2 regions of the Ensifer sp. R-19 genome follow, and region 2 is predicted to be linked to the other one. Evidence: predicted binding sites of a transcription regulator. Region 2 holds the regulator's gene; the other holds the start of a gene.
What was found. Region 2 encodes LexA, which represses DNA repair genes until DNA is damaged. Its sites were predicted from a motif close to TGTTCNNNNTGTGTTCNG; they were not measured.
Positions count from the first base shown of each region.

Region 1 (7,219 bases), 160 kb from region 2:
CCGGCGTCGAGGCGCTCGATATCATGGACGAGCTCGACGGTGCGGTCGATATCGTCGTTTCGGACGTGGTGATGCCGGAGATGGACGGACCGACGCTGCTGACCGAGCTGCGCAAAAAGTACCCGGACCTGAAGTTCATCTTCGTTTCCGGCTATGCCGAAGACGCCTTTGCCCGCAACCTGCCGGCCGACGCGAAGTTCGGCTTCCTGCCGAAGCCGTTCTCGCTGAAGCAGCTCGCAGTCTCCGTGCGCGAAATGCTCGACTCCTAGATCAGCGATCTGACACTGAAATCATCAGCCGGTGGAAGTCGGACATGAAAAAGCCCGGCGCTTGCGTGCCGGGCTTTTTCGTCTGTTATCCTATAGGAATTACTTGGCGTTGAGCGCGACCGCGATCTCGCCGGCAAGGCGCGCATTGTTCTCGACCAGCGCGATGTTGGTCTCGAGGCTGCGGCCTTCGGTCATGTGGAAGAGATTGTCGAGCAGGTAAGGCGTGACGGCCTTGCCGGTGATCTCGTCGCTCTCGGCATTGTCGAGCGCGCGGGTGATGTAGATTTCCATCTCTTCGCGCGGGATTTCGCTTTCTTCCGGCACCGGATTGGCTACCAGCATGCCGCCGTCGACGCCGAGCAGTTCGCGCATGTTCTGGAAGTTGGCGATCGCCGCCGGGCTGTTCAGCATCAGCGGGCTCTTGAGGCCGCTGTCGCGCGACCAGAAGGCCGGGAAGACTTCGCTGTCGTAGGTGACGACAGGGACACCGCGGGTTTCGAGCACTTCGAGCGTCTTCGGAATGTCGAGGATCGCCTTGGCGCCGGCGCAGACGACGATGACGCCGGTGCGGGCAAGTTCGTCGAGGTCGGCGGAGACGTCGAAGCTGAGTTCGGCGCCGCGGTGCACGCCACCGATGCCGCCGGTCGCAAAGACGCGAATGCCGGCGCGGGCAGCGGCAATCATCGTCGCGGCAACGGTCGTTGCGCCCGTGCGGCGCTCGGCGATCGCGAACGCGAGGTCGGCGCGCGAGACCTTCATCGCACCTTCCGTCTTCGCCAACTCCTCGAGCTTGGCGTCATCAAGGCCGATATGCAGCACGCCATGGATGACGGCGATCGTTGCCGGCACGGCACCCTGTTCGCGGATGATCGCTTCGACGCTGCGGGCCATGTTCAGATTGCCGGGATAGGGCATGCCATGGGTGATGATGGTCGATTCCAGCGCCACGATCGGCGCGCCACGCGCCTTGGCGGCTGCGACCTCGTCGGAATATGCCATCGGCAGGGAGGGAGAAGCGGGTTTGGTCATGGTCTTTCCTTGGGAGTTCTGCTGGCAATTGTCATGACAGCATTTGGGGCGTGGGCACAAGAGCCAGCGCCTGTTCGAGATTGGCCGCGGACATCTCTTCGGATGCGGCCAAGGGAGAGCGCAATGTGATTCCGGCGGCTGCGATGCCGTGCCGCAGGCACTCGGTCAGATTGCAGCCGGCGAGGCGCGCGGAGAGGAAGCCGGAGGCAAGCGCATCACCGGCGCCGGTGACGTCGGCCAGTGCCGGGAGCGCCGGCGGAACGGCAACGCAGATGCTGTCGCCATCGAAGGCGACGACCGCGCGGCCGCCGCGTGTGACCACGCCGCCATTGAGGCCCGCGCTTCTCAAAAGCGCCGGCCATGCTTCCGCCTCGGCCGCGTCCTTGCCGGTCAGCGCCCGTGCCTCGGATTCATTCATGAACAGGAAGGAGAGATGCTGGAGGCACGGCCGGTAGCGGATGACCTTGGCGGGCGAAACGGCAATGCCGGCGACGAGGCGCCCGTTGCCCGCGGCCGACTGGACCAGCGCGGCGATCGTTTCCTCCGGCAGGTTGGCGTCCGTCAGCACGAGCCTGCTCGTGGCGACGACATCGCGGAGCGCCCGGCGTTGCAATTGTCGCGGCGAGAACAGCCGGTAGAGTTGCATGTCGGCGAGCGCGATCACCAGATTGCCGTCGTTTTCAAGGATCGCGGTGTAGCTCGGCGTCTGGCGATCGAGAAAAGTGAGGGGGCTGTCGATGACCCCTGCTGCGGCCGCCGCCGCCGTCACCATCTCGCCGGCGGCATCGCCGCCGCGAGTGCTGATCATGCGCACGCCATGGCCAAGGCGCGCAAGGTTGCGGGCCGCGTTGAAGCCGCCACCGCCAGCCTCTTCGAACCAGGTGCCGGGATTGCTGGAACCCGGTGCGGTCGTCCCCGATATGCGGCCGCGCCTGTCGATATGCGCTCCGCCGAAGACGGCGATTTCAGCTTCCGTCATGAATGTTCCTCTGCTTGGCCCATCGGCCGAAATATCTGTTGGCTTTCTGCAATGGCCGAGGTCCAAATTCCAAGGACCCATGCGCCCGATCTCTTCGTCTCAGGCGAATCGGCCAAGCCCTGAGGGGCAGGTTTGAAGACGTACTGCGCGCATTTGAGAACCTATGGTTTCAATCCCGTGAACATGAAAAGAACGAAACCAAGATAATCATTGTTTTTCAATATATTGTCCTGCTCTTGCAAATACGGAACAAAACATGTACAAAAACTCCTGCGGCGGCTTCATTGCCTCGGTAGCTTCAATAACCTAAAGGTGGACCAAATGGCACAAAACTCTTTGCGGCTCGTAGAGGACAAATCGGTGGATAAAAGCAAGGCACTTGAAGCGGCACTTTCCCAGATCGAACGGTCGTTCGGCAAGGGATCGATCATGAAGCTCGGTGGGAAGGACAGCATCATCGAGATCGAAACCGTCTCGACGGGTTCTCTCAGCCTCGACATCGCGCTCGGCATCGGCGGCCTGCCGAAGGGCCGCATCGTTGAAATTTACGGCCCGGAAAGCTCGGGTAAGACGACGCTGGCGCTGCAGACGATCGCCGAAGCACAGAAGAAGGGCGGCATCTGCGCCTTCGTCGACGCCGAACACGCGCTCGATCCGATCTATGCGCGCAAGCTCGGTGTCGATCTCGAAAACCTCCTGATCTCGCAGCCGGACACCGGCGAGCAGGCGCTTGAGATCACCGACACGCTGGTGCGCTCCGGTGCGATCGACGTTCTCGTCGTCGACTCCGTCGCAGCGCTTGTGCCGCGCGCCGAAATCGAAGGCGAAATGGGCGACAGCCTGCCGGGCATGCAGGCACGCCTGATGAGCCAGGCGCTGCGCAAGCTGACCGCGTCGATCTCCAAGTCGAACTGCATGGTCATCTTCATCAACCAGATCCGCATGAAGATCGGCGTCATGTTCGGTTCGCCGGAAACCACCACCGGCGGCAACGCGCTGAAGTTCTACGCCTCGGTCCGCCTCGACATCCGCCGCATCGGTTCGGTCAAGGAGCGCGAAGAGGTCGTCGGCAACCAGACCCGTGTCAAGGTCGTCAAGAACAAGATGGCGCCGCCCTTCAAGCAGGTCGAGTTCGACATCATGTATGGCGAAGGCGTTTCCAAGACCGGCGAACTCGTCGATCTCGGCGTCAAGGCCGGCATCGTCGAGAAATCCGGTGCCTGGTTCTCCTATAACAGCCAGCGCCTCGGCCAGGGCCGCGAGAACGCCAAGACGTTCCTGCGCGACAACCCGGACCTGGCGCGTGAGATCGAGACGGCGCTGCGCCAGAACGCCGGCCTGATCGCCGACCGGTTCCTCGAAAACGGCGGCCCGGAACCCGACGACGGCAGCGACGACGCCGCCGAGGCGTGAAACACCAGGAACTGAAGCTTCCGGAGAACCGGTCGTCCTATGACGGCCGGTTTTTTGCTGCCGTCTGGACAGTATGATACGTGAACGATAAAAGCCTTTGGTTCCGGCGACCGAGGGCGTTGGAGGGCGTGGCCATCATGGATGGCCACGGGGTTTAAGGACAATGGCTTAGTGGCGCGGCAGATGCCGGATCCGGGCCGGAATCGGTGCTTTAGAATAGGACGCAAGATGAGCGGCGTGAATGAAATCCGGTCGACCTTTCTCGACTATTTCCGCAGGAACGGTCATGAGGTCGTGTCGTCGAGCCCGTTGGTGCCGCGCAACGACCCGACATTGATGTTCACCAATGCCGGCATGGTGCAGTTCAAGAACGTCTTCACCGGCCTGGAACAGCGTCCCTATTCGACGGCCGTGACCGCGCAGAAATGCGTGCGCGCCGGCGGCAAGCACAACGACCTCGACAATGTCGGCTACACCGCGCGCCATCACACCTTCTTCGAAATGCTCGGCAACTTCTCCTTTGGCGATTACTTCAAGGAGAACGCCATCGAGCTTGCCTGGAACCTGATCACTAGGGAATACGGCCTCGACGCCAAGCGCCTGCTGGTCACGGTCTACCACACCGACGACGAAGCCTTCGATCTCTGGAAGAAGATCGCCGGCTTCTCCGACGACCGCATCATCCGCATTCCGACGAGCGACAACTTCTGGGCCATGGGCGATACCGGGCCCTGCGGCCCATGCTCGGAAATCTTCTACGACCATGGCGACCATATCTGGGGTGGACCGCCCGGCTCGGCCGACGAGGACGGTGACCGTTTCATCGAGATCTGGAACCTCGTCTTCATGCAGTACGAGCAGATCACCAAGGAAGAGCGGGTCAACCTGCCGCGTCCGTCGATCGACACCGGCATGGGCCTCGAGCGCCTGGCAGCGGTGCTGCAGGGCCAGCACGACAACTACGACATCGACCTTTTCCGCGCCCTGATCGCAGCTTCCGAGGAAGCAACCGGCGTCAAGGCCGAGGGCGACCAGCGCGCCAGCCATCGTGTCATTGCCGACCATCTGCGTTCGTCCGCTTTCCTGATTGCCGACGGCGTGCTGCCGTCGAACGAAGGCCGCGGTTACGTGCTGCGCCGCATCATGCGCCGCGCCATGCGCCACGCGCAATTGCTCGGTGCCCGGGATCCGTTGATGTGGAAGCTCTTGCCGGCGCTGGTCGGCCAGATGGGCCGCGCCTATCCGGAACTGATGCGCGCAGAAGCGCTGATCTCCGAGACGCTGAAGCTTGAGGAAACCCGCTTCCGCAAGACGCTGGAGCGCGGTCTGAACTTGCTTTCGGACGCATCTGCCGATCTCTCGGAAGGCGACCAGTTCAACGGCGAAACCGCCTTCAAGCTCTACGACACCTACGGCTTCCCGCTCGACCTGACCCAGGACGCCCTGCGCGCCAAGGGCATCACCGTCGATACCGACGCCTTCTCTGTCGCCATGGAGCGCCAGAAGGCCGAAGCCCGCGCCAACTGGGCCGGCTCGGGCGAAGCGGCGACCGAGACGATCTGGTTCGAGCTCAAGGAAAAGCACGGCGCCACCGACTTCCTCGGCTATGACACCGAGACCGCCGAAGGCGTGATCCAGGCGATCGTGCGCGACGGCGCCGTCGTCGCTTCGGCAGCCAAGGGCGACACGGTCCAGGTGGTGCTCAACCAGACGCCGTTCTACGGCGAATCGGGCGGCCAGATGGGCGACACCGGCACGATCACCACCGAAACCGGCAAGCTTGTCGTGACCGACACGCAGAAGCGCGGCGAGGGGCTCTTCGTTCATTTCGCGACCGTTGCTGAAGGTACGGTGAAGACCGGCGACGCCGCGCAGCTCGACGTCGACCATGCGCGCCGCTCGCGCCTGCGCGCCAACCACTCGGCAACCCACCTGCTGCATGAGGCGCTGCGCGAAGTGCTCGGCACCCATGTCGCCCAGAAGGGCTCGCTGGTAGCCCCGGAACGCCTGCGCTTCGACGTTTCGCATCCGAAGCCGATGACGGCGGAAGAGCTGAAGATCGTGGAGGAAATGGCCAACGAGATCATCGTGCAGAACACGCCGGTGACCACGCGCCTGATGAGCGTCGACGATGCGATCGCCGAAGGCGCGATGGCACTCTTTGGCGAGAAGTATGGCGACGAAGTGCGCGTCGTCTCGATGGGCCGCGGCATTCACGGTTCCAAGGCCAACCGCGCCTATTCCGTCGAGCTTTGCGGCGGTACCCACGTGTCGGCCACCGGTGACATCGGTCTCGTCCGTGTCGTTTCGGAAAGCGCAGTCGGCGCCGGCGTTCGCCGCATCGAGGCGCTGACCGGCGAAGCCGCACGCGCCTATCTCAACGAGCAGGACGAGCGCGTGAAGACACTCGCCAACACGCTGAAGGTTCAGCCGGGCGACGTGCTCGGCCGCGTCGAGGCGCTGCTCGACGAACGCCGCAAGCTGGAACGCGAACTGACCGAAGCCAAGAAGAAGCTGGCGCTCGGCGGTGGCGGCGAGGCGGGTTCCGCCGACGCAGCCCGCGACATCGCTGGCGTTCGTTTCCTCGGCAAGGTCGTCTCGGGCGTCGAGCCCAAGGATCTGAAGAGCCTTGCCGATGACGGCAAGAAGAGCCTCGGCTCTGGCGTCGTCGCTTTCGTCGGCGTGTCCGGCGATGGCAAGGCGAGTGCGGTCGTGGCCGTCACCGACGATCTGACCTCGAAGCTCAGCGCCGTCGACCTCGTTCGCGTCGCATCAGCCGCGCTCGGCGGCAAGGGTGGCGGCGGACGTCCTGACATGGCCCAGGCCGGTGGTCCGGATGGTGAGAAGGCGGCCGAAGCCATCGAGGCCGTGGCCGTTGCACTGGCCGGGTAACCGTCAAAGACAGAAACTAGAAGGGCGCCACTTCGGCGCCCTTTTTTGTTCGATGTCCTCAAATTGTTAGAAAACGTCGGCATCGCTCTGAATTCTCTATTCTTTCGTCGCACCGCGGATGTTGTCGAGAGCAAGTTCGATGGACGCAAACGTTGCGACACGTGGCTCGTGCACGTCGTGGCTCGCCAGCATGCGCCGGACTTGGTGCGAGGCGCCGGTAACGATGAAGCGCACGCCGGTCCGTTCGGCCTTTCGGACGGTGCCTTCGATCACGTTAGCCGCGGTTGAATCCATGAAAGGCACGTCGCTGCAATCAAGAATGAAGTTGCGGCGCTGGTCGGCAATCCGGTCCAGCACCGAGCCAACAGTTGCCGCGGAGCCGAAGAAGAAGACGCCGGAAATGTGATAGATCACCGTATCCGGGTCGTCGGCGGCAACGGGATGTTCCTCGGCGCCATTTTCTTCCGCGCTGGATCCTGGGCGCTTCGCTTTGCCGATGGCGATGCTCTTGGCCATACGGTCGATGAAGAGAACGGCTCCAAGCGCGAAGCCGACGACGATACCTTCGGTCAGATCGCGAAAGACGACGATGGCAAAGGTGGCGAGCAGCACCACGGCATCGCCGCCTGACGATCGC
Region 1 is NZ_CP184569.1:1,638,072-1,645,290, reverse strand. It holds gene cckA (cell cycle histidine kinase CckA) at 1-269, shown strand, start outside; gene ACN9MO_RS08020 (pseudouridine-5'-phosphate glycosidase) at 369-1,298, opposite strand; gene ACN9MO_RS08015 (carbohydrate kinase family protein) at 1,330-2,277, opposite strand; gene recA (recombinase RecA) at 2,599-3,690, shown strand; gene alaS (alanine--tRNA ligase) at 3,919-6,582, shown strand; gene ACN9MO_RS08000 (SulP family inorganic anion transporter) at 6,679-7,219, opposite strand, start outside.
Region 1: recA (recombinase RecA) is a predicted target of LexA. The motif match lies at 2,523-2,540, and genes of this name have one in related genera.

Region 2 (7,219 bases):
GGCATCAACGCAATCAGCGCCTCCTGGCATTTGAACATCTCGCTGACGGCCTTCATCGAATCGCGCAGGCTGAGGCTCGCCACCACGCGCCCTTCGAACGCCAGCGCCAGCGTGTTCTTGCGCACGAATTCGGTGAAGAAGTCGGTGTTGGAGAAGTTGACGACCAGAGCCTTCGAGCCTGTGAGGTCCACGCCGAACGCGACAGCCGGCCACTGGCGGCCACGGTCGAGCTGCAAGGCGACGTCATACTCCCTCTGCGGCTCGATCGATTTCCAGTTGGCATTGCCGATCGAAAGAAACGCCAGGTTCGCCGATCCTCTCGGATAAAAGCCGATTCGAAGGATCATTCCGCCGTCGTAGCTCGTGGCCGCATAGCACGAGCCGCCCAAGGACGGATCGGAGCCCACCGTCCAGGCATTGATCTCCTTCCAGATATTCGAACGCCCTTCTTCAGCAGCGGCCGCTCCCGCCGCCACCAACAGACAGAGAACCGCCAACGACAATCTACGCATGCAACCACCCCATTTTTCCCGCAACCTGTCGAGACGTGCGGCATCTTCACAACACGGATTTGTGCACGCCGGCAGCGAGGCCGCGACTTGGCGCAACCCAAGCGATTGCAGCGCGGACGGCGCGCCAGGCTGAGGCGGCTTCGCCGCTGCGTGCCCCTGGCGCAAAACGGCCACAGCCTGCACTCAAAGAGCTGTTGAACACATGACAGTGATCGCCAAGCTTGCTGGACTTCGGAACGAAAGCGCGGTTCACATCGTTAACCGCCCCGTAGTCCCACCCTTGCATCAAAGTGGACGATCACCGTGCTTGCCGCCCTGCTTCTCGCTTCGATAGTCGCGTCGCCTAATATGCCTGACGTCAAGCTCAGCGCCGCCACGGTGGACGAACTTCAGACCGATTTCGAGAGCGCCGTGCCGTGCCATCAGATCGATGGACGCAAGGTGTGGAAGGGTGCGATCGCGTTCTACATCCAGTCGTTCGTCTATGATGGCGACAGGCCGGTCGCGACCGATGCGGCGGATGCCGTACTTCCAGAAGACAACAGCGCCGAGACGGTGAAGGAATTCGAAGACGCCTGCGCCGCCACGCAGCCGGCCTAGCCTCTTTGCACAAAAACGCTCGCGATTCGTTCGAATCGCCGTGCCGTCGCGCAACGCGCTGCCCCACGGCCCTCCGTTTGGGCACGATCATCGCCCAAACCCGCTCTGCTCCCGTAAAAGTGACCAATCGACACGCACAGACGCGCCAATTGTCTGAATTCACGGAATTTTAGGCACTTGCGGAACACATATGGAACAGATAGTGTCTGTTCTTGATTTGTTTCACGCCTCTGGGAGCGACGTGCCATGCTGACCCGCAAGCAACAGGAATTGCTTCTCTTCATTCACGAACGCATGAAGGAGTCAGGCGTCCCACCATCATTCGATGAAATGAAGGATGCGCTCGACCTGGCGTCGAAGTCCGGCATTCACCGTCTGATCACGGCACTCGAAGAACGCGGGTTCATTCGCCGTCTGCCGAACCGAGCCCGCGCGCTCGAGGTCATCAAGCTTCCGGAAGCCTACGCGTCAAGCCAGCAGCAGCCCCGCCGCGGCTTCTCGCCCAGCGTGATCGAGGGCAGCCTCGGCAAGGCGCCAGCGGCCGCTCCTGCCGCACCGCCAAAGCCCACGCCCGTGGCCGACAACACATCGGTTTCCGTCCCGGTCATGGGCCGCATCGCTGCCGGTGTGCCGATCTCGGCGATCCAGAACAACACGCACGACATTACCATACCGCTCGACATGATCGGCAACGGCGAACACTACGCTCTCGAAGTCAAGGGCGACTCGATGATCGAAGCCGGCATCTTCGACGGCGACACGGTGATCATCCGCAATGGCAATACGGCCAATCCCGGCGATATCATCGTGGCGCTCGTGGATGATGAGGAAGCGACGCTGAAGCGCTTCCGGCGCAAGGGCGCATCGATCGCGCTCGAAGCCGCGAACCCTGCCTACGAAACAAGGATTTTTGGGCCCGATCGGGTGAAGATCCAGGGCAAGCTCGTCGGGCTGATCCGCCGCTACCACTGATTCCGAGGGAAACCTGGCATCCGACCGAGCCTCGCCACCGCTTGCGGCTGCGAGGCTCTGTTTATTGAAGGCGACCTGAAGGCACGCCTCTTACTCGTGGATGGTGTACTCGCCGAGCTCGCAGAGGTCCTGCATGTCTTCGGTCGTATCGAGGCCGGAGCCTTCTTCGAACTCGAAGCGCATGTCGTACTTGCAGACCTCCCGGCCGTCGGCGATGGTGATCTCCATGTCTTCCCCTGGGTTCAGCACCTGCCGGCCGAAAACATCGTCTTCCCACTCATTGACGCCCACAGGCGACGTATAGAAGTTCGTCAGCACTGCGTTGGTGTTGTTCTTCAGCTTGAAAACCAGATCCTCTGCCTGCGCCTCAAATGTGGTCGCAGCGAAGAGGGCCAAGGCCGTCAGGACAAGTTTCGTCTTCATATATGCGATTGCCTCCGTTTTGATGATGACGGACGCTACCGATGCGGCTGATGTCAGCGGAGTCATCGTTCCCCCTCTACCGATTTCACCGAAGCGATAAGATCCGATAGTGGCTTAGAAGACGTGGCTTGTGCGGGCGTGTGGAGGCAAACACACACAATCGCTCTGCCCTGAGGCAGAACGTCTATCCGCACTAAAATGAGGTGAGAGTTATTGGAGGCCTCGCCCGGAATTGAACCGGGGTACAAGGATTTGCAGTCCTCTGCGTCACCACTCCGCCACGAGGCCTCACAGCTCGGATAACCGAGCGTTGGCGCGGATTTAGAATGATTGCAGAAAAACCGCAAGAGGCATTTTCCGAAAAACGCGCCGTCGATTTGTAAGACGGATACTTTCCACAGAGCGATCGCGAACCTCCGCCGATCGCATCTGGGGTGGCCTCAACACCAGGGCGTCGCGTGTCCTGTCCACGGCCGCACCAGCCCCTCGGATACGAGCACACGCCCGATAGACTGGTCGCCGCGGGTGACCAGCCGCAGCTTTTCACCGGCCTTGGCATCCTGACGGCCGCTCGCCGTTTCCAGCCTGAAGTCACCCGCATTCAACAATTCGCGCAGGCGCTGCTTGGCATAGAAGCCGCGCGAACGTTCCTTGTCGCAGCTTGCCTGGCGAATACGCGGCGCCTCGACGTCTGCGACGCGGATCGTTTCGCCGTGGTACAGGAAGGTGGCGCCGTCGATCACGCAGTTGTCGTTGCGAATCCCGCAGAAATAAAACTGATCCGTGCGAACGGATGCCGTCTTCACTTCCTCACTGGGCCGCACCACGGGTGTCGGCGCCTTGGCGCCGACGTCAACGGACGGCACCGGAGCGGCAAGGGCAACTCTTGTCACCGGATTCGGCTTCCGCTTCTCCGCCTGTTGCGCGGGACGCTCGTCCGCTTTCTGCGCGACACGAACGGGCTTCGGCCTCGACTCGTGTCGGGACGTGGACGCGACCACGTCCGATACCACCGGCCAATGTTTCAGTTCGGCGCGATGATCGTAAGCGACCACGCCGCCGACAGTGAGTGCGGCGGCCAGATACCACGGCGCCATACCGCCTTGTTTGCCCCTGCTCCGACCGGAATTCCGGCTTCGACGTTTCGTAGTGGCTTTGGCCATGCGTTCCCATCCTGATTCGCGACCGCATTATGCGTTTGATGGGTTGCCGAAAAGTTTTCGGCGGCCTCCCTCAACAAAGGGTTCAGCCGCTTCGCTGGGAATCAATTGGCAGAGAATCGAAGCCGAGGCATCCGGGACGGTTGACCGCAATAGCTCCGGTTCACGAGCCGTTCGAAGAATCGGCTCGTCCGCGCCAGCGCGCCCACCAAACAGCCAGGCGACGCCGGCGACGGCGGACGGATGGGATATCGTGCGAAAGCACGATGAGGCCCAGCGGTATCATCCAGAAGCCGAGCACCGGCAGAAAGCCAAGAAAACCAAAGAACACCAGAAGCGAGCCCAACAGGATACGCAGCAGTGGCGATTCCGGCAGCGTGATGCGCCACTTCCCGAGCACGATCTGACGCGTCTGCGGATCAATCCCGAAATGCGGCTGCTTCCTGTTTTTATTCATCATTCCCTATCCGGCATCTTTTCCCACAATTGGGGACTTCTCCACAGCCTCGCAACCGAACTTGTCATTTTTTTTGAAAAAACCGCTTGGCAAATCGGAAAAGCATGCGTATTAGCAGCCTCACTTCTGAAGCGCACAGCGAAACAGCGGCGCGGATGATCCCTGGTAGCTCAGCGGTAGAGCATTCGACTGTTAATCGACAGGTCGCCGGTTCGAATCCGGCCCGGGGAGCCAGTTTCAAAAAGAGCCATTTGCAGAAAATGCGAATGGCTCTTTTTCATTTTGCACCTAAGTTCCCTCGGTGATCAATCCCAGTCCTAGACGGCACCTATGACAAACGCGGCGCCCATCATCGTCTGGTTCCGCAAGGACCTGCGCCTTGGCGACAACAGGGCCCTTGCGGCTGCGGCCAATGAGGCTGCCGTCATTCCGCTCTATATCCGGGAGCCGAACGAAAGCGGCAACGGTCCGCTGGGCACGGCGCAGCAATGGTGGTTGCACCATTCGCTGGAAGTGTTGGAGGCTCGACTGGGCCGGCTCGGCTCGCGACTCATTCTCCGCTCCGGCGACCCACTGGACGTCCTCAGCGAAGTGTCGCGCCTATCGGGAGCGAAGCGTGTCCATTGGAATCGCCGCTACGACCCGTGTGGCATTGCCACCGATACGGCCCTGAAGAAAGCACTCGCAGCTCAGGGCATCGCGGCCGAGAGCTTTGCCGGGCAATTGCTGCACGAGCCCATGCGCTTGTTGACGACGACCGGTGGGCCCTATCGCGTGTTCACGCCTTTCTGGCGCGCGCTCGAAGCGAAGGTTGAGCCGGCTCCACCGATCGACGAGCCGCAAAAGATCGCGACGCCGGAAAGCTGGCCCCCTTCAGAACAGCTTGACGCGTGGTCGCTTCTGCCAACGAAACCGAACTGGGCAGCGACGTTCAGCGAAATATGGGCGCCGGGGGAAAAAGGCGCGACCACTCGCCTCGACGAATTTATCGACGAAAAGCTTGCAGACTACAAAGTGCGCCGGGACCGTCCAGAGGCTGACGGCACATCCCTGCTCTCTCCTCACCTCGCCTTCGGAGAAATCTCGCCGGCGCAGGTCTGGCACGCGACGCAGGGAATCGAGACCGATGGCGGTGAAGGTGTTGCCACCTTTCGCAAGGAGATCGCCTGGCGCGAATTCTCCTACCATCTGTTGTTTCACTATCCCGAACTCCCGCGTCGCAATCTCGATCGCCGGTTCGATCGTTTCCGCTGGCTGGACCACGAAGGAGATTTTTCCCGCTGGACCAAGGGTTTGACCGGTTTCCCGATCGTCGACGCCGGCATGCGCCAGCTCTGGCGGCATGGCTACATGCACAATCGCGTGCGGATGATCGCCGCCTCGTTCCTCATCAAGGACCTGCTGATCGACTGGCGGAAAGGCGAACAATGGTTTCGCGACACCCTCGTGGATGCGGATCCGGCCAACAACGCCGCAAGCTGGCAATGGGTCGCGGGATCGGGCGCGGATGCTGCGCCGTTCTTCCGGATTTTCAATCCTGTTCTCCAAGGCGAAAAATTCGACCCGGATGGAGCCTATGTGAAGCGATTCATACCGGAACTCGATCGGCTTGAGCCACGCTACATCCATCGCCCCTTTGCGGCTCCGGCTGCCGTGCTTTCGGGCGCCGGCATCGAACTCGGCACAACCTATCCAAAACCGATCGTCGACCACGCCCTTGCGCGGGATCGGGCGCTTGCAGCGTTCCGCGAGATCACAAGCCCGCCAAGAGAACCGTAACGGATACGCGCACCCGGTAGAAATCCATGGTTGGCGTCTCGGGCGATTGCCGCTAGGCTCACCTTACGGATGCAACAGCTGAGGGGGTGGTGTATGCGTGAGCTGGAAGCAAGTCTCGCCGCGTTCAACGGCGCACAGGAGCTTTCCGCCGAGAATCTCTCGATGGTCCTGCGGGATTTCCCATTGAAGGCACGCATGGTGCTCAGCGCGCTCGTGCATCTTCAGGCCGGGACATTGATGCTCACGGTGCCGGATGGCCGCAAACTGGTGATGAGGGGTAAGAGAGCGGGCCCAAGCGCGATTCTCACCTTGAACAACTGGAACCTGCCGCAACGCGCCGTGACAGGCGGCACGATCGGGGCTGCCGAAAGCTATATCGACGGCGACTGGGACAGTCCCGATGTCGGCGCTTTTCTCGAGCTCTTCCTCGTCAATGCCGAGATCGGCAAGCACTTCCCGAACCGGGCGCGCGGCCTGCTTCATCTTGTCGAAAAGTTCCTGCACTGGCGCAACGCGAATACGAAAACCGGCGCACGCCGCAACATCTCCGCTCACTATGACCTCGGCAACGCCTTCTACAGCGAATGGCTGGATCCGAGCATGACCTATTCGTCCGCACTCTACGCCACCGGCGCCAACGACCTTCGCTCCGCGCAGGCGGCCAAATATCGCGCTCTGGCGGAAGCCACCAACCTGCGCGCTGGCGACCACGTGCTGGAGATCGGCTGCGGCTGGGGCGGCTTTGCGGAATTTGCAGCGAGCGAGATCGGCTGCAAGGTGACCGGGTTGACGATCAGCCGCGAGCAACTGGCCTTCGCCCGCGAACGCATCCACCGGGCCGGCCTTGCCGACCGCGTCGAACTGAAATTCCAGGACTACCGCGAGGAAAAAGGCACCTATGACCGCATCGTCTCGATCGAAATGTTCGAAGCGGTCGGCGAAAAGTTCTGGGCGACTTATTTCTCGCAGCTCAAGCGGTGCCTGAAGCCCGGCGGCAAGGCCGGCCTGCAGATCATCACCATCAAGCCCGAAGCCTATGAGGAGTACCGCTCCAATCCGGACTTCATCCAGAAATACGTTTTCCCGGGTGGAATGCTGCCGACGCGCGAACATCTCATCGACCTTGGCCGCCATGTCGGCCTGCGCATGATCAACGATTTCGGCTTCGGCATCGATTACGCCCGGACACTCGGCGAATGGCGCGAGCGCTTCTGGTCGGTCTGGAACAGGATCGAGCCGTTGGGCTTCGACCTGCGCTTCAAGCGGCTGTGGGAGTTCTATTTCTACTACTGCGAAGCCGGCTTTCGCGCCCGCAA
Region 2 is NZ_CP184569.1:1,475,901-1,483,119, reverse strand. It holds gene ACN9MO_RS07300 (hypothetical protein) at 1-686, opposite strand, end outside; gene ACN9MO_RS07295 (hypothetical protein) at 816-1,112, shown strand; gene lexA (transcriptional repressor LexA) at 1,359-2,084, shown strand; gene ACN9MO_RS07285 (hypothetical protein) at 2,175-2,507, opposite strand; tRNA gene ACN9MO_RS07280 (tRNA-Cys) at 2,722-2,795, opposite strand; gene ACN9MO_RS07275 (thermonuclease family protein) at 2,948-3,670, opposite strand; gene ACN9MO_RS07270 (hypothetical protein) at 3,831-4,127, opposite strand; tRNA gene ACN9MO_RS07265 (tRNA-Asn) at 4,284-4,358, shown strand; gene ACN9MO_RS07260 (cryptochrome/photolyase family protein) at 4,455-5,903, shown strand; gene ACN9MO_RS07255 (SAM-dependent methyltransferase) at 5,997-7,219, shown strand, end outside.